Regions from separate parts of the Bacillus sp. Pc3 genome, predicted to be linked through region 4. Evidence: riboswitches for the same ligand, from Rfam matches in the RefSeq annotation. Region 4 holds a riboswitch; each other region holds the start of a gene.

Region 1 (4,729 bases), 280 kb from region 4:
CTTTCATCAGACTGGCGGCTCCGCCAGCTGCCAAAAGCACGCTGGCCATCATAAAGATGGAATAGTAATCTCCTTTTAACAGCAGGGAGACAAGCAAATACGAAATCGACAGTGACAAAAACGGCGAAACGACCCATACTTTGAGCATCGTTTTCACGACTTCTTTATGAAAAACGTTCGGCCCGTTTTTGGCCATTCCGATACCGATAATTGATGATGATGTGACTTGCGCCAATGGGACCGGCAGACCGAAGACGGAACTGATAATGACAAGCCCCGCGCCGGTTCCTGAAAGCAGTATGCCTTCTCCGGCTGAAAATCTCGTAATCTTTTTCCCGTTGGTTTCAAGCACTTTACGTCCTAAAAGCAGAGCGCCGAGAGCGACAAAGATGCCTCCGTACAGCGTTCCTTTGGACACGCTGAGCACGCCCGCAGCAACCAAAGGGCCCACCGCATTTGCGACATTGTTCATTCCGGCTGAAAAAGCTTCCCAAAACCCCGCAATCAGCAGCACAATCCCCAAAATCTTCTGTTTCCGATTCGAAATGACTCGAATATTCAGAGAACTGAATACCTTCGAGACGAGAAACGTGAAACAGAACGCGACGAACGGTACGAGCACCCAAAAACTCACGATGACTAAAAGATGCTGTAAAAACAATACTTTGTACGCGACGCCGACACCGACAATCGCCCCGACAGTGACCTCACTCGTCGACAGCGGAATGCCGAGCACATTCGCCGTGAATAACGATAGCGCCGCCGATCCGATAATAATGCAGACAATGGTGAGCGTAATGGTTTGTTCGGGAATGATTCCGCCGCTGATCGTCTTAACGACTTCTCCGCCGCCGATAACCGCCCCTGACAGGACTCCGGCCGCGCAAATGATCAGCGCATACGTTTTCTTTTTAACGGCGCCGGACCCGTAAGCGACTCCCATTGAAGCCGCGGCTCCGCTGGCTCCGATATTCATGGCAAAAAACAGGCAGAATAAAATAGCGGCTAATTCCATCGTGCAGCTCCTTTATTCATGCAGTCCGCATTCTGTTTTCGCCATGCCGTTCCATCTGCCGCTCCGCAAATCTTCCGCGGTAAACGCAGGTGAAGTGCACGGTTCACAGCCGATGCTCGGATACCCCTGATCATGAAGGATATTGTAATCCAGCTCATGCTTGGAAGTATATCTCCAGATGTCTTTCCATGTCCAATGGATCAGCGGGCATACTTTAATCGATTGAAACTTGTCGTCTTTATTCAGGAAATTCGTATTCGCCCGGCTCGGCCCTTGATCCCGGCGAAGGCCGGACAGCCATGCCGGATGCCCTGCGAGCGCTTCTCTTAACGGCAGAATTTTTCTGATGTAGCAGCACTGGTTCGGTTCTCTTTCCCACAGTTTATCTCCGTGAGCCTCGGCCTGTTCTTCAAGAGTAAGGCTGGGCTTTTTCAGGATAATGTTCAGTCCCGGGTAACGCTCTTTCACTTTTTCGATCGTTTCATATGTTTCTTTAAAGTGAAGACCCGTGTCGAGAAACACGATTTCCGCGTCTTTCTTTACTTTAGAAATTAAATCGATCAGGACGATGCCCTCAATCCCGAAGCTGCACGCGTAAACAAGCTGGTCTCCGTAGTGGCCGTATGCCCATTTTAAAACGGACAGCGCGCCTTTATAGGAATCGTCTTCCGGAAATGTAATCGCCGGCTCTTCCCATGTGTCATACGTTAGCATTTTTCCTTTCCTCCTCCCGGAGACAATCAAACAGCTGTTGTTTTCTGCCGGTTGTCTTATCCCTCAATCTTTTTTTCATATAAAAAACTTTCAATCCAGCGGAATGAAAGACAGTGACCCGGTATAGCCCTTATCTTCAAAATGCTGTGCATTTTTCTGGATGCGGCACCTTGCATGACACGCAGGTTGCCGGGCGTCATCGGTCCAGTCCCTCAGCCGCTCTTGATAAGCTTTTTAGATTTGTACTAAATTTTAGCACAATTCTAACAGAAGTCAACCCGAGTTTTTTGATAGGAATAATAAAACAGGCCCTGAGGCCTGTTTTTATTGTCATTATTTTTTAAACCAATCTTTTGACTCGGGATTCTGTTTCCATGATTTCAGTTTCTCAACGTCATCTGAATGAATCGTTCCGTTTTCAAGCGCGACTTCAATCAGCGTGTCATAATCCGTTAACGAGTAATAAGGAAGACCCGCTTTTTTAAAGGCTTCTTTTGCTTTCGGCAGTCCGTATGTAAAAATGGAAATGACGCCGAGGACTTCCGCGCCCTCTCTTTGAAGGGCCGCCGCAGCTTCAAGCACGCTGCCTCCGGTAGAAATCAAGTCTTCAATCACGACTGTTTTTTGTCCTTTCTTAATGGCGCCTTCTATTTGATTTCCTTTGCCGTGCGCTTTCGGTTTGCTTCTGACGTAGCACATCGGCGCGCCTGTACGGTCTGCGAGAAGCGCAGCATGCGGAATGCCCGCCGTTGCAGTGCCCGCGATCATCTCCGCCTCGGGAAAATGCTCTTTCAGCAGTTTGCCAAGCCCGTCCGCCACATCATTTCTCACTTTTGGATACGACAATGTCAGACGGTTGTCACAATAGATCGGTGATAAAATGCCGCTCGCCCACGTAAACGGCTCATTCGGGCGTAAAAAGACAGCTTCAATGTGTAATAGATGTTTTGCGATAGCCTGTTTCATCGGCGAACGCCCTCCCATTCCAGTTTAATTGCTTCATATGCTTCAACGGGGTTTTCCGCTTTTGTAATTGAGCGGCCCACAACGATGGCTGACGAACCGTTTTCTTTCGCAAATGACGGAGTCGCCGTCCGGACTTGATCGTCAGCTGTGTCACTGGCCGTGCGGATGCCCGGTGTGACTGTCAGAAATGAAGGCCGGACCGCTTCATAAATGGCTTTTGTTTCATGTACCGAACATACCACTCCGTCCAGCCCGCACTCTTCCGCCATTTTGCCGTAATGCACAACCGTTTCTAACAGCGGCTTATGCAGCAGAAGCTCTTCCTTCGCCACCTGCTCTGAAGTGCTGGTCAGCTGAGTCACCGCGATTAAAGACGGGCGTTTTCTGCCTGCCGGCGTGCCTTCTTCAAGCCCCTCAAGGGCCGCGCGCATCATGCGTGCGCCCCCTGCTGCATGCACATTGACAAGATCAACGCCGAGGCCGGCCAGCCGCTTCATCGCTTTATTGACCGTAGTCGGGATATCATGAAGCTTTAAATCTAAAAATATATCACAATTTCGTTCTTTTAATTGGTGAATGATGGCGGGGCCTTCCTGATAAAAAAGTTCCATCCCCGTTTTGACAAAAAGCCTTTCCTTTTCAAACAAGTCTAAAAACGTTAAAGTCTCTTCCCCTGATGCAAAATCAAGCGCGATGATGGGCAGGTTGTTTTTCATGTTTCCAGCTCCTTCCGATGCATTCACTTACAGATTGAAAGCCGTGCTGGCGCAGCACACGGGGGAGCTGTTCTATGATTTCCGGGCAGACGAACGGATTGACGAAGTTTGCCGTGCCGACGGCAACCGCACTCGCTCCCGCAAGAAGAAATTCTAATGCATCCTCTGCGGTCTGAACGCCGCCCATCCCGATAATCGGGATTTGAACGGCCTGGCTGACTTCGTATACCATCCGGATGGCGACCGGTTTGATCGCCGGGCCTGACAGTCCGCCCGTTTTATTTGCTAAGATCGGCCGTCCCGTCTTAAGATCGAGCCTCATCCCGATGAGTGTATTAATCATCGTCAGACCGTCAGCACCGGCCGCTTCAATCGCTTTAGCAATTTCGGTTATGTTTGCGACATTAGGCGAAAGCTTCACATACACAGGCACTGCGGAAACTTCTTTCACCGCTTTTGTCAGTTCGGCCGCCATGACGGGATCAGTACCAAAAGCAATCCCCCCCGTTTTGACATTCGGACATGAAATGTTAAGCTCAAGCGCATGCACATTCGGCGCTTGGCTGATGTGCTCGGCCACTTCTTTATAGTCGTCCACCTGAGAACCGGCGACATTTGCGATAATCGGCGTGTCAAATTGTTCGAGCCAAGGCAGCTCATGATTGAGCACATGCTCAAGGCCGGGATTTTGCAGACCGATGGCATTCAGCATGCCCGCGCTTGTCTCCGCCACTCTCGGCGTCGGATTTCCGAAGCGGGCTTCGTTCGTCGTTGCTTTAATCATAATGCCTCCGAGGCATGATAAATCGTAAAATCCGGCATATTCTTTCCCGAAACCGAAACATCCGGAAGCGGGGATGATCGGATTTTTCAATTGGAGACCCGGCAGATTCACCTCTAACATTACAGCGCCACCTCCTCAGCTTTAAATACCGGCCCGTCAAGGCAGACCTTTACATAGGATGTATCGCTTTCACCCGTGCGGCACACGCAGGCGAAGCAGGCTCCGATGCCGCAGCCCATCCGCTCTTCCATCGAAAGATAAACCTCTTTATGGCCGTACTGCTGCTTCAGAGCTTTCAGCATCGGTGTCGGTCCGCAGCTTAGCAGGACATCGAATTCGAGCTGCTTTTCACGGATGACATCGGTGACAAACCCTTTCTCTCCATATGTTCCGTCAGCCGTCGCCACATAGGTGTCTCCGTACGCACGACATTCCTGTTCGTAAAAAACATCCTTTGCTGATTGAAATCCAAGCACATGAATGACGTTTACGCCTTTTTCCGTCAGGCGCTTTGACAGTTCCTGCAAAGGCGGA
Region 2 (4,729 bases), 210 kb from region 4:
CTGGGACACGAAGTAGTCAGCTCCGCACTCTATTTTTTTCTCCAGCCGTTTTACTGCTTTATCAAGGTGGCGGACATTCGGATTAAATGCTCCGGCTACGGAAAAGTTCGTTTTCTTGCCGAGCGGTTTCCCAGATAAAGAAATGCCCTCGTTGAATTGTTTAATCAGCCTGATCAAGTCAAAGGACGTTAAATCATAGACGGAGGTAGCCCCCGGAAAGTCGCCGATTTTTGAAGGATCACCCGTGATGGCTAAAATGTCGGTGAGCCCGAGCGTATCCAGCCCCATTAAATGTGACTGAAGGCCGATGATGTTGCGGTCTCTGCATGTAATGTGAACGAGAGAACGGATATCAAGACGCTCTTTCAGCAATGAACCGCAGGCGGCATTGCTGATCCGCGGTGTCGCCAATGAATTGTCGGCGAGCGTCAGCGCTTCTATGCCGGTTTCTTTTAATTCAGCCGCCGCTTGCAGAAATTTGTCAAAATTCAATTTTTTCGGCGGATCAAGCTCTACGATAATTGACCGTTTTTGAGCGGCGATTTCGTTTAAACCCGGCTCGGTCCGTTCATTCCGGACGGAGATGACTTCTTCTTCCCGTCTGATTTTCACTTCTTTATCAGTGACGGGAGAAAGTCCGCGGACCGCTTCAGCCATGGCTCTGATATGGTTTGGCGTCGTACCGCAGCAGCCGCCGATAATGCGCGCGCCCTGAGTGCGGAACTGTACGGCGCTCTCCCGGAAATAGGCATCGTCCGTATCATAAACAAGCCGGCCTTCTTCTAAAGACGGGAGGCTGCTGTTCGGATAGACCGATAAATAAGCGTCACGGAATATCGGCACTTCGGTGAGCGCTTCAATCATGTGGTACGGGCCGAGCCGGCAATTGATTCCCGTTATGTCAGCGCCGAGATCGGCAATTGACCTGAGGGCTTCCCGAAGCGGCGTTCCGTCCTGCAGCACGCCCTGTTCGTGCATGGATACGTTCAGCATAATCGGAAGTTCCGTTTCTTTTCTCGCTATCTTCAGCACTTCGCGCGCCTCTTCTAAATCATAGTATGTTTCCAGGAGCAGACCGTCCGGCTCTTCGTGAAGCAATAAATAAAGCTGCTCCCGAAAGCTGCGTTTAATCTCCTCCAGGCTGTAGGCGTTTTTGTTAAATGTGCGGATGCCGCCCATCGTTCCCAATACATAAGCGCCGTCTGAAGAAGCGCGCGCGATTCTGACCGCTTCCTGATTGATTTTTTTCGTTTCATCCTCAAGTCCGTATCTTGAGAGTTTAATAAAATTCGCGCCGTACGTATTTGTCTGGATGATGTCTGCCCCGGCTTCCACGTAAGCCTTATGTATCCGCTTGATTTCCTCGGGCTTTGATACGTTCAGTTCCTCAAAACATCTGTCAATGCCGTAGGAATAGAGGAGAGTGCCCATCGCGCCGTCTCCGATTAAAATCCGTTCTTTTAAGTCTTGTAATAGTCCCATTGTTTGCCTCCTTCGTCACATTCAGCAAGGAAAAAAGAGAAATAAAAAAAGTCTTCTTAAGAAGAAGACTTTGTAATCATTTGTCTCTCTTCTTATCTTCCAAGCTGTTTTTAGCTTGCTGGATTTAGCACCTTGGTCATGGTTTGGGTTAAACCATTACACCGGTTGCTGAAGCGTCGTCGGGCCAGTCCCTCGGCTTCTCTTGATAAGAACGTTCATGTAATTGTCATGGGTTTCCAAAACTTAACTGTGAAAATCCCTTTCTCCAAATTTACCGAAAATAGAGACAATAATCAATAGGAATCACATAATTTATCTAAAATTAATAAATTGAACGTCAATCGGCAGGTCTGCCCCGCGGACGGCTGCAATAATCTGCTGCAGATCATCTTTATTTTTTCCGGTGACGCGCACTTGGTCGTCCTGAATCTGCGACTTTACCTTCAAGCCGGAGTTTTTAATCACCGCGTTGATTTTTTTGGCGCTGTCTTTATCAATGCCCTGTACAAGCTTCGCGCGCTGGCGCACCGTGCCCCCTGAGGCATTTTCGATTTTGCCGTATTCAATGTTTTTCGTCGGCACGTCCCGTTTGATCAGCTTGCCGCTCAGCACATCTTTGAGCTGATTCAGTTTAAACTCGTCATCAGAAATCAGGACAAGTTCTTCCTTTTCTAAAGTTACATCGCTTTTCGATCCTTTAAAGTCATAGCGCGTGCCGATTTCTTTCAGCGTCATCTGAATCGCATTCTGCACTTCGGGAAATTCAACTTTGGATACAATATCAAAAGAACTTTCTTTTGCCATGAGAAAACCTCCTATAACATTTCACTTATGAGTTGATTATAGTAGAATAAAGAGAAATGTCCAACAGCATAAAGCATGAATTTATGCATATTGGAAAAAATGAGAAAAACATCAGCCCCATACGGGCGAATCAGGAAGGACGATAACATGAGACCAGGGCAGCAGCTCACGCTTAGTATAGATCACCAAACCGATTTCGGTTATTTTTTAACCGACGGCGAGGATACGGTTCTTTTACATAACAGTGAAATCACAGAGGATATTGAAGACAGAGATGAAGTGGACGTATTTATTTACGTCGATCATCAGGAAAGACTCGCGGCGACGATGAAAAAGCCGCTCATCAGCTTTTATGACTACGGATGGGTGGAAGTGACGGACGCTGTGGAGGATATGGGCGTATTCGTCGACGTCGGTCTGTCAAAAGACGCGCTCGTCGCAACGGAGCACCTGCCTCCGTACAAATCCGTCTGGCCGCAAAAAGGCGACAGACTGTATTGCATGCTGAAGGTGACAAGCCGCGGACGCATGTTTGCCAAGCCGGCGCCTGAGGATATCATCAGTGAATTATTTACGGATGCAGAGGAAGACGTCATGAATAAAGACCTGACAGGCACGGTGTACAGACTGATCGCATCAGGCTCTTTTCTGATAACCGATGAAGGCATCCGCGCGTTTATTCACCCTTCAGAAAGAAAAGAAGAGCCGAGACTCGGCAGCCGCGTGACGGGGCGTGTCATCGAGGTGAAGGAAGACGGCTCCGTCAACATGTCCCTGCTGCCGAGAAAGCAGGATGCGCTTTCGGTTGACGCGGAGGAGATTCTGACCTATCTGAGATCAAGAAACGGCGCGATGCCTTACGGAGACAAAAGCGATCCTGACGATATCCGCGAACGGTTTCATTTAAGCAAAGCCGCCTTTAAGCGGGCGCTCGGGCACCTGATGAAAAACGGCAAAGTGTATCAGAAAGACGGCTGGACATACGAAAAACAATAAATTTTCTGCAAAAACATCGGTGAACCAAAACCGGTGTTTTTTATTTTCTCAAAAGCTCCTATATCCCTCATTTGTTTATCAACCTGCCGAACATACATATTTTATTGAAATAAAATATTCTGACATCCGAACCGATATATAACTATAGAAAAAAACAAAAGGAGAGTTTCAATGAGAAAAATGGCGATATTTGCGGCTGTACTGCTGCTTGCGCTCAGCACGGCGGGATGTGCCGGCAAATCCGAGGAGACGGCGGCCGAAAAAACGAAAACAATCGGCATCATGCTGACAGACAACGGCCTCGGCGACCAATCATTTAATGATTCAGGCTTTCAAGGTTTGATGAAAGCAAGAGACGAGCTCGGCATCACATTTGATTACAGAGAAATAAAAGACACCGGTACGTACGAAAAAGGACTGACCCAGCTTGTCCGGGAAGGCAATGATGTTGTTGTGGGGCTCGGTTACAGCATGCAGGCGGATTTAGAAAAGGTCGCCAAAAAATATCCGAAGCAGCGGTTTGTGCTGATTGATTCCGTATCAGACCTGGATAATGTCACCTCCGTCACGTTTAAAGAGGATGAAGGAAGCTTCTTAGCCGGAGCGCTGGCGGCCATGACGAGCAAAACCGGCACAATCGGATTTATCGGCGGTTCAGATGCCGACGTCATTAAACGGTTTAAAAAAGGCTATCTGAAAGGCGCGGAATCAGTCAAACCGAATATCCGCGTGCTGTCGGACATCAGCGGTACGTTTGACGATGATAAGCTCGGGAAGGGCATCGCCCAAAACATGATCCGAAAAAAAGCCGATGTCCTGTTTACGGCAGCCGGCTTCACGGGTGTCGGCGCACTGAAAGAAGCGGAGGCGCAAAAAGTATACGCCATCGGTGTTGACAGCGATCAATATTACACCGCCGAGCACGCCGTTATCTCTTCTTTAGTGAAAAACGTCGACCATGTCATCTATGAATTGGCGAAAGATTTAAAAGACAACAAGGAGATCAAAAGCGGTGAGATCGTTTACGGACTGAAGGAAAACGGCATGGACTTAGCCAAGATCAGAGTTGTCAAAAACGCAGGCGGGCTGACGAAAAAGATCACGGATATGAAAAACAGCCTGATTGAAAAAGGAGGCGATCTGAAGTGACATTACGGACAAGGCTGCTCGTTAACGCAGCCGTTACGATGATTTGCTTCGCCGCCGTCATCGGCTTTACCATCGTAAACATGATGAAGATTCAGGCTTCAAATGAAGATGAAGTGGACGCGCTGTTAAACGTCCAGGAAGCAAAAGCTGACCTTAATACGTTAAAAGAAAGCATCACCGGCTATTCCTATACGCTCGCAGACGCCCAGAAAGAAGATGTGCGAAGCTATATGAAAAGCAGCTCAGACAAACTGGCGGCGCTCAAAAAAACGATGACGGACGGTGCAGACAAAGCCGC
Region 3 (4,729 bases), 130 kb from region 4:
CATAAAATGCAATAAAATTCATGAAATAGTATTATTTTCATAAAAAAAGCACTCCTGCCATATAACAGGAGTGCTTTTGATTTTATCGTTTGTGTTCCTTTATCATTTCCAGATGGGGGATGCCCGCATCGAGAAATTCTTCGCCGGATGTGACGCGGTATCCTTGTTTTTCGTAAAACGGAACGGCCTGCGTCTGCGCATGTAAGATAAAGCTGTCGGCGCCCTTGGCTGCCGCCGCTTTTTCAAGCGCCTGCATAATGATGGCTCCGACGCCTAAAGAACGATGGCTTTTCATCACGCAGATGCGCTCTAATTTTCCATGCCCGTTTTTCAAGCGCCATCTGCCGGCTCCGACCGGCTGGCCGCCGTCATATATGACTATATGCTCTGACGTGTCTTCGAATTGATCAATCTCTTCTTCTTCCGGAACGTGCTGTTCTTTAACAAAGACCTCTTTTCTGACGAAAAAAGCGTCGTTCAGCTGTTTTTCAGTTTTTGCGATGATGGATTCCAAGCAGTTATTCTCCTCCGCCTAATAAAAATGTTTCGTACACAGTCCATGAGCCGTTATCCAGCTGATAGAGCAAGTGAAAACGGTCGATGACTTCTTCGTGGGAAATGTCCAGCATTTTCAGCTGTCCGAGTACGTCGGAATGTTCATCTGACGACAGCTTCTGGCCGACCGTGACATGCGGAACGAAGCTGTATTCCGGCTCGCCGGATAATGCTCCTGAGTAGCATTTCTCACTCAGAGATTTTAATTCCTCCGTCGGCTCTGCTTTCATATATATCACATTATTCACAGGAGAAAACGAGCTGTATTTTGTGATTTTCAGAACGAGCGGATGCGACTCTTTCGCCGTCTGTCTCAGCTGTGATACGACCTGCTCGATTTCCTGTTCTGTCGCTTCAAACGGATCTCTTACCGTCAGATGCGGCGGAATGAGCGCATAGCTCGGGTCGTAGCGTTTCCGGTACGAATTAGCGAGATCCTGTAATTTTTTTGATGGAAATAAAACAATACCGTATTTCATGAAAGTTCCCTCCTTAAATGAATGGTTACAGCATTTTTTTCAGCGCCGGCGTGATGAGCGGCTGCCAGTAGGTCCATTTATGATCCCCGTCGAAGGTTTCATACGTGTATTCAGACTGTTTGCTTTCCAGCAGCTGTTTGAGCTCTTCGTTCGGCGCGGTGAAATCAAGAACCTGGCCGTCTGTCGTGTGAACGCCGGTTTCTTTTTCTCCGATTTGATGATAAACGGAAATCTGTTTGAGATCCTCCGACTGCCGGACGGCATCCAGCACGTGCCCGTCAACATACGGAGACTGCATGATGACGTTTCCAAACATGTTCGGATAGTCAATCGCCGTCATAAGCGAAACGGTTCCGCCGAGGGAATCCCCGATCATGGTGCGGCCGTATCCGACTTGATAAGTCGGGTATTCTTTGTCGATAAAAGGAACGAGCTCATTTGCGATAAATCGCTTATATGAGGCGAATTTAGAGCCTTCTGGATGGTATGTGTTTCTTCGCTCCCGCACATTTTTATAAGGGACGCCGATAATGATGCAGCGGTCAATTTCCCCTTTTGACATAAGCTCTTCCGCCTGCCGCCCGATTCTCCCTAATCTGAAATAATCATGGCCGTCCTGAGCGATGACCGTATGATATTTATACAGAGGGGAGAAGGTGGCGGGCAGGTAGACCAAAACGGTCATTTCCTCTTCAAGCTCATGGGAGAAAAGTTTTTTCTCATGAATGATTCCGTTTTTTGATGCCACTTCGCATTCCTCCAGGCCGCTTCTTGTCTTGATGGTTTTTTCCTATTGTACCATGAATTATTAGAAATTTCTTTCTTCAGATGCACTTCTTGCGAGAGTTCAGATAAATAAAAAGTTATTGAAATTCATTTTATAGTGCGTTAATATAGAACAATCAGAAAATACAAAACAATATTCTTATCACGAGAGGTGGAGGGACTGGCCCTTTGAAACCTCAGCAACCGGTTTGCTTTGCCGCGGGAAGGCAAAGTGCCAAGGTGCTAAATCCAGCAAGCGATTCACATGCTTGGAAGATAAGAGGAAGAGAAAAGCTCCTTCTTCTTATGAAGAGGGGGCTTTTTTATTTTTGAAAAAGGATGGTGCTTACTGATGACGCAGCATGTTGATACAAAATTAGCCCAAATCGGAAATAGAAGCGAAGAAGCAACGGGAACGGTCAGTCCGCCGATTTATCTGTCCACCGCTTACCGACATAGAGGAATTGGAGAATCTACAGGTTTTGATTACGTGCGCACGAAAAACCCGACACGCCAGCTCGTTGAAGACGCTATCGCCGTGTTGGAACACGGTGCGAGAGGCTTTGCTTTCAGCTCGGGAATGGCAGCCATTCAAACGATTATGGCTTTATTTAAAAGCGGGGATGAATTGATTGTATCCTCCGATTTATACGGAGGCACGTACCGTTTGTTTGAAAACGAATGGAGAAAATACGGCTTAAGCTTTATTTACGATGATTTCAGCGATGAAGACTGTTTACGCTCCAAAATAACGGAAAACACGAAAGCGGTATTTGTTGAAACACCGACAAACCCGTTAATGCAGGAGGCGGACATTGAAAAAATCGCCCGGATTACGAAAGAAGCCGGCCTGCTTTTGATTGTGGATAATACGTTTTATACCCCGGTGCTCCAGCGCCCGCTTGAACTGGGAGCGGACATCGTCATTCACAGCGCCACAAAATATTTAGGCGGGCACAATGATCTCCTTGCCGGTCTGGCTGTCGTAAAGGATGAAGAGCTCGGCGAGATCATGTTTAATCACCAAAATGCGATCGGCGCGGTTCTTTCGCCGTTTGATTCGTGGCTTTTAATGAGAGGGATGAAAACACTCGGACTCAGAATGCGCCGTCATGAAGATAACGCCCGTGAACTTGCAGAATTTTTAGAACAGGAAGAAGAAATCGCCGATGTGTTATATCCCGGAAAAGGCGGGATGCTGTCTTTCCGGCTGCAAAAAGAGGAATGGGTCAATCCGTTTTTAAAGGCGCTGAAAACGATCTGTTTCGCAGAAAGTCTCGGCGGGGTGGAAAGCTTTATTACATACCCCGCGACACAGACGCACATGGATATTCCTGAAGACATCCGTATTGCAAACGGCGTCTGCAACCGTCTGCTGAGATTTTCAGTGGGCATTGAACATGCAGAAGATTTGAAGCGGGATGTAAAGCAGGCATTACAGCAAGTAAAAGAGGGGGGCCGTGTCATATGAGTAATCACAATTGGACGCTGGAAACCCAGCTCGTGCACAATCCATTTAAAACAGACGGAGCCACCGGAGCCGTCAGCGTCCCGATCCAGCATGCTTCCACATTCCATCAGTCTTCATTTGAAGAATTCGGGACATATGACTACAGCCGCTCAGGCACACCGACAAGAACAGCGCTTGAAGAAACGATCGCAGGTCTTGAAGGCGGAACGAGAGGCTTTGCTTTCAGCTCGGGAATGGCGGCGATTTCGACGGCGTTTCTGCTCTTATCCCAAGGCGACCATGTCCTCGTCACGGAGGATGTGTACGGCGGAACATTCCGCATGGTGACTGAGGTTCTGTCCCGTTTCGGAATTGAACATACCTTTGTCGATATGACGGACACAGAAGCGGTCGCCCGAACCATCCGCCCGAACACGAAAGCCATCTATATGGAAACACCGTCAAATCCGACGCTCGGCATCACGGATATTAAGGGCGTCGTCAAACTGGCAAAGGATCACGGCTGTCTGACATACCTTGACAATACTTTCATGACGCCTGCTCTGCAGCGTCCGCTTGATCTCGGTGTAGATATCGTGCTCCACAGTGCGACGAAATTTTTAAGCGGACACAGTGACGTGCTGTCAGGCCTTGCCGCCGTAAAAGATGAAGAGCTCGGCAATCAGCTGTATAAGCTGCAAAACTCATTTGGAGCGGTGCTCGGCGTTCAGGACTGTTGGCTCGTATTGAGAGGCTTAAAAACATTGCAGGTCAGACTGGAAAAAGCGAGCCGGACGGCTGAGCGGCTGGCTGCCTATTTTGACGGGCATCCCGCCGTCAAAAACGTTTACTATCCCGGCCTTGCCGGACACCCGGGAGCCGATACCCATAAACGGCAAGCGAGCGGAGCGGGCGCCGTCCTGTCCTTTGAATTGGAAAGCAAAGAAGCCGTCAAAAAGCTGGTCGAAAACGTATCGCTTCCGGTATTTGCCGTCAGCCTCGGCGCCGTCGAATCCATTCTCTCATACCCTGCAGCCATGTCGCATGCCGCCATGCCGAAAGCTGAGAGGGAGAAACGCGGCATCACAGACGGCCTTCTGCGCCTGAGCGTCGGAGTCGAAAACGCCGAAGATTTAGAGCGGGACTTCGAACAGGCATTAAAAAAAATAACCCCTGCCCAAGTGAGATCATAAACGAAAAGGGCGCCGTCAATTTTGCAACGCGCCCTTTTTTTATTTTAGATAAAAAAAGTGTTGACGAATGAGAAATCAGGATATATAATTATAAATGTCAGAGAGACAACAACATACCCAGCAACATATACATATCATGATTCCGTAGCTCAGCTGGGAGAGCGCTACCTTGACAGGGTAGAGGTCGCTGGTTCGAGCCCAGTCGGAATCATACACTGCGGTTAGAGGCGTTATATCAACGTTTCTAGCCGTTTTTTATTGCGTTGACTTAGTCGATGACTTAGGCG
Region 4 (4,729 bases):
AGCTCGGGCCGATTGCCGTCAACAGTGATAACGCGGCGCTCGGGATTTCTATCGCGTTTCGTATTTTATGTTTTTCCGCTTTGTCGATGATGTTTCTTTTCACAACCGATCCGATTCTGTTCATGCTCAGTCTGATTCAGCAGTGTAAGCTGCCGCCCAAGCTTGCATACGGCGTTATCGCGGGGTTCCGGTTTCTCCCTCTTCTGAAAGATGAAATCCTGATCATCCGGCAGGCGCACAGAATCAGGGGCGCGGCGTCTGATTCCGGGCTGAAAGGAAAGCTCTCCGCCTTCAGGCGCTTCACCATTCCGCTATTGGCAGGCGCAATCAGAAAGGCGGAACGCACGGCGATCGCGATGGAATCTAAAGGCTTTACGGGGAGCCGAAACCGCACGTTTTACAGAACTGTTACCGTGCGCCGCGCCGACTGGTGCTTTTTCCTGCTCGTGCTTCTGTTATTCGGGGCAAGCTGGCTCATTTCATTGTTGTTTGTATAAAAACAGGCCGCCGGAGTGATTCGGCAGCCTGTTTTGTTATGTATGTTATTGATGATAATTGAGAGCCTGAGCGAGATTGGACTTGACCGTAATATCTGAGAAATTAATGCCGAGCTGTACGGCGGTTTGAGCGATTTCCGGCCTGATTCCGGATAAAGTGGACGTGACGCCGATCAATTTCAGCGCCTCAATTAATTTAAAAATCTGATGCGCCACCATCGTATCGACAACCACTACACCCGACAGGTCAATTAGCAGATGTTCAATCAGCCGTTTTGCACATGTGCTCAGCGTATTTTCAAGAATGAATTTGGCGCGCTCCGTGTCAATATCGCCGACAAGCGGCAGCAGCGCCGTCCGTTTGCTCAGCGTGATAACCGGCGAGCTTAACTCCAAAATCATTTCTCTTTGCGCATTCAGCTGCATTTTTGAGTTATGCTCGGCATGATCGACAAACGTGTAAATCGTAAAATCAAATACTTGTACAATTAAATTCTCCCATTTCTTCCTTTCCCCCTGTGCAAACGAAGATTCATGTTTATCGGCAAACGCATTATAATAACTGACGTATAGTCTCCGGTTTCTCATGAATTCACGGACCACATACTGGACGGGAGTATCCAGATGCTTCTGGTCTTTCGCAAGCTCAATCACCCACCGCTCGAACTCTTCTAAAAATTCTTTTTCCGGCATGATATACATTTTATTAATATGCCGGTAAAATTCTTTATCCTGCTCCGTCAGTTCTTCTGTGATGACGGGATTTGTCAAAGAATAAATCGAATTCGGATCCGAATCTTCCATCGTTTCGATCCACTCTTTCGCAATTTGATCCACTTGTTCTGAAAAATAGTTGTACAATGCTTCACTTATCTTCATATCTCTTCTCCTTTCCCATTTCCAATTATAGCGTCAGCGGATCATGAATGAAAATAAAAGCTGTTAAACTATCCATTTATTTGAAATTTTTTAGTACGATAGATTACGCCTTTTTTATGAAAATGCTTCAAATGACTCTTTCCGGCCGGCATGCTCTGCCATAAAATAGTAGCAACACCCTTGTATCCACTCGCAAGCATAAAAAAGGAGGGCTTTTTTATGAATGGTGAAATGCATTTGATTCCTTATGTCACGGATGAACAGATCATGGAGGTAAACGAGCTTCCAGAGGGTATTAAAGTGATTAAGGCGCCAGAGTTGTGGGCAAAAGGGTTTAAAGGCAAGGATATTAAAATCGCGGTGCTTGACACAGGCTGCGACATCAATCATCCTGATTTGAAAGACCGGATTGTCGGCGGGAAAAACTTCACCGATGATGACGAAGGCAAAGAAGACGCGATTTCCGATTATAACGGACACGGGACACACGTTTCCGGAACGATTGCCGCCAATGATTCAAACGGCGGAATTTCGGGTGTCGCGCCGGAAGCAAGCCTTTTAATCGTTAAAGTTCTCGGCGGTCAAAACGGCAGCGGCAAATACGAATGGATCATTAACGGCATCAACTACGCCGTTGAACAAAAGGCCGATATCATTTCCATGTCACTCGGCGGGCCAAGCGATGTGCCTGAATTGAAAGAAGCCGTCACAAATGCGGTAAAAAGCGGTGTTCTGGTCGTTTGCGCGGCAGGAAACGAAGGCGACGGAGACGAGCGTACAGAGGAACTGTCGTATCCGGCCGCTTACAACGAAGTGATCGCAGTCGGATCAGTCTCAATCGCCCGTAAATCGTCTGAATTTTCAAACGCCAACAAAGAGATTGACCTGGTGGCTCCGGGAGAAAATATTCTCTCCACCCTTCCCAACCATAAATACGGGAAACTGACGGGCACTTCAATGGCCGCCCCGCATGTGAGCGGAGCGCTTGCCTTAATAAAAGGGCTTGAACAGGACGCGTTTCAGCGGACGCTTTCTGAGACTGAAGTCTACGCCCAGCTCGTGCGGCGGACCCTTCCTTTGGACATCGCCAAAACATTGGCCGGGAACGGATTCCTGTATTTAGACGCGCCTGAAGTGCTGATGGAAAGAGCCGAACAGGCACAGCTGCTGTCTTTCTGATATTTTTCTCATATAATGATTGATCAGCTTGTCACATCACTAATTTTTAAAATGTGAGATTTTCTATTGACAGTGATCTGAATAAGCTGATAAGATAACCAACAAATGATGTAACTTTTCAAAAAAATTGAAATATTTTCTCTTATCGAGAGTTGGGCGAGGGATTGGCCTTTTGACCCCAACAGCAACCGACCGTAATTCCATTGTGAAATGGGGCGCGTGATTTTTGCGCCGAGACGAATGTCTCATAAGGCACGGTGCTAATTCCATCAGACGTGATCTGAGAGATAAGAGAGGCTTGCATTTTGAAGTTAAAGCCTCTTTCTCTCATGAGAAAGAGGCTTTTTTGTTACATCTCACTTAAAGGAGGAAACTTAATGACAACAATCAAAACTTCGAACCTCGGTTTTCCGAGAATCGGCTTGAACAGAGAATGGAAAAAAGCGCTTGAGGCTTATTGGAAAGGTAAAACTGATAAAGAAACGTTTCTTAAAGAGCTTGACGGTTTATTCTTATCAGCTGTCAAAACACAGCTTGACCAACATGTCGATATCGTGCCGGTCTCTGATTTCACCCATTATGACCATGTGCTTGATACCGCCGTCAGCTTTAACTGGATTCCGGAAAGATTCCGCAGCATCACGGATCCCGTTGATACATACTTTGCGATTGCCCGCGGTGTAAAAGACGCCGTTTCCAGTGAAATGACGAAATGGTTTAATACCAACTACCATTACATCGTCCCTGAATATGACGAAAGCATTGAATTCCGTCTGACGAGAAACAAACAGCTTGACGACTACCGCCGGATCAAAGAAGAATTCGGAGCGGAAACAAAACCTGTCATCGTCGGTCCGTACACATTCGTCACACTTGCGAAAGGATACGAAGAATCAGAAGCGAAAGCGATTCAAAAACGCCTTGTTCCTCTTTATGTGCAGCTGCTGAAAGAACTTGAAGCTGAAGGCGTAAAATGGGTTCAGATCGATGAGCCGGCCCTTGTGACAGCTTCTTCTGAAGACGTCCGTGCCGCAAAAGAACTCTATGAAGCGATCACAAAAGAGCTTTCAGGACTGAATGTCCTCCTGCAGACATACTTCGATTCGGTTGATGCATATGAAGAACTCGTTTCTTATCCCGTACAGGGAATCGGGCTTGACTTCGTGCATGATAAAGGCAGAAACCTTGATCAGCTGAAAAAGCACGGCTTCCCGAAAGATAAAGTGCTGGCAGCCGGTGTGATCGACGGCCGCAACATTTGGAAAATCGATGTTGAAGAACGCCTGGACGCGGCTCTGGATATCCTCAGCCACGCTGATGTTGAGGAGTTATGGATTCAGCCTTCAAGCAGCCTTCTGCACGTGCCGGTGGCGAAACACCCTGACGAGCATCTTGAAAAGGATTTGCTGAACGGCCTGTCATACGCTAAAGAAAAACTGGCTGAACTCGGCGTCTTAAAAGAAGGGCTTCTGTCCGGCAAAGCGGCCGTCAGTGAGCAGATCGAAGAATCAAAAGCGGCACTTAAGGCTTTAAAAGCATTCGCAACAGGAGCGAACTCAGCTCAAAAAGAAGAGCTGAATCAGCTGACGGAAAAAGATTTCTCCCGTCCGGCAAGCTTTGAAGAACGATTGGCGCTGCAGAATGAATCACTCGGTCTTCCCCTTCTGCCGACGACGACAATCGGAAGCTTCCCTCAATCTGCAGAGGTGCGGAGCGCACGGCAAAAATGGCGGAAAAAAGATTGGACGGATGAACAGTACCAAGCCTTTATTAATGCGGAAACGAAGCGCTGGGTTGACATTCAGGAAGAAATCGGCTTAGACGTGCTCGTTCACGGAGAATTCGAGCGGACGGACATGGTCGAATACTTCGGTGAAAAACTGGCCGGATTCGCCTTTACGAAATATGCATGGGTGCAGTCTTACGGTTCACGCTGCGTACGTCCGCCTGTCATTTTCGGAGATGTCGAATTTATCGAACCGATGACGGTAAAAGATACGGTCTACGCCCAATCGCTGACGGAAAAACACATGAAAGGCATGCTGACGGGACCTGTCACCATCTTAAACTGGTCATTCCCGCGTGTGGATATTTCAAGAAAAGAAATCGCCTTCCAGATCGGGCTTGCCCTCAGAAAAGAAGTAAAAGCGCTTGAAGATGCCGGTATTCAGATT

The links. Region 4 has a riboswitch for S-adenosylmethionine ahead of metE (5-methyltetrahydropteroyltriglutamate--homocysteine S-methyltransferase). Riboswitches for the same ligand answer to the same signal wherever they lie in the genome.
Region 1: linked by a shared signal. The riboswitch ahead of SB24_RS02005 (phosphoadenylyl-sulfate reductase) and the one ahead of metE (5-methyltetrahydropteroyltriglutamate--homocysteine S-methyltransferase) in region 4 are both predicted to bind S-adenosylmethionine.
Region 2: linked by a shared signal. The riboswitch ahead of SB24_RS04355 (bifunctional homocysteine S-methyltransferase/methylenetetrahydrofolate reductase) and the one ahead of metE (5-methyltetrahydropteroyltriglutamate--homocysteine S-methyltransferase) in region 4 are both predicted to bind S-adenosylmethionine.
Region 3: linked by a shared signal. The riboswitch ahead of SB24_RS03905 (methionine biosynthesis PLP-dependent protein) and the one ahead of metE (5-methyltetrahydropteroyltriglutamate--homocysteine S-methyltransferase) in region 4 are both predicted to bind S-adenosylmethionine.

What each region holds. Positions count from the first base shown of each region.
Region 1 is NZ_CP010406.1:510,638-515,366, forward strand. Features, by position in the region: gene SB24_RS02000 (sulfate permease) at 1-1,015, opposite strand, end outside; gene SB24_RS02005 (phosphoadenylyl-sulfate reductase) at 1,028-1,729, opposite strand; SAM riboswitch class I at 1,857-1,961, opposite strand; gene pyrE (orotate phosphoribosyltransferase) at 2,063-2,695, opposite strand; gene pyrF (orotidine-5'-phosphate decarboxylase) at 2,692-3,411, opposite strand; gene SB24_RS02020 (dihydroorotate dehydrogenase) at 3,380-4,315, opposite strand; gene SB24_RS02025 (dihydroorotate dehydrogenase electron transfer subunit) at 4,315-4,729, opposite strand, start outside.
Region 2 is NZ_CP010406.1:997,639-1,002,367, reverse strand. Features, by position in the region: gene SB24_RS04355 (bifunctional homocysteine S-methyltransferase/methylenetetrahydrofolate reductase) at 1-1,482, opposite strand, end outside; SAM riboswitch class I at 1,572-1,694, opposite strand; gene SB24_RS04350 (YajQ family cyclic di-GMP-binding protein) at 1,795-2,286, opposite strand; gene SB24_RS04345 (CvfB family protein) at 2,386-3,282, shown strand; gene SB24_RS04340 (BMP family lipoprotein) at 3,454-4,431, shown strand; gene SB24_RS04335 (methyl-accepting chemotaxis protein) at 4,428-4,729, shown strand, end outside.
Region 3 is NZ_CP010406.1:919,826-924,554, reverse strand. Features, by position in the region: gene SB24_RS03920 (GNAT family N-acetyltransferase) at 83-514, opposite strand; gene SB24_RS03915 (YjcG family protein) at 519-1,034, opposite strand; gene SB24_RS03910 (esterase family protein) at 1,060-1,782, opposite strand; SAM riboswitch class I at 1,957-2,082, shown strand; partial or broken gene SB24_RS03905 (methionine biosynthesis PLP-dependent protein) at 2,152-3,274, shown strand; gene metC (cystathionine beta-lyase) at 3,267-4,442, shown strand; tRNA gene SB24_RS03895 (tRNA-Val) at 4,581-4,653, shown strand.
Region 4 is NZ_CP010406.1:789,761-794,489, forward strand. Features, by position in the region: gene SB24_RS03170 (energy-coupling factor transporter transmembrane component T family protein) at 1-497, shown strand, start outside; gene SB24_RS03175 (STAS domain-containing protein) at 543-1,376, opposite strand; gene SB24_RS03180 (S8 family peptidase) at 1,596-2,555, shown strand; SAM riboswitch class I at 2,695-2,849, shown strand; gene metE (5-methyltetrahydropteroyltriglutamate--homocysteine S-methyltransferase) at 2,933-4,729, shown strand, end outside.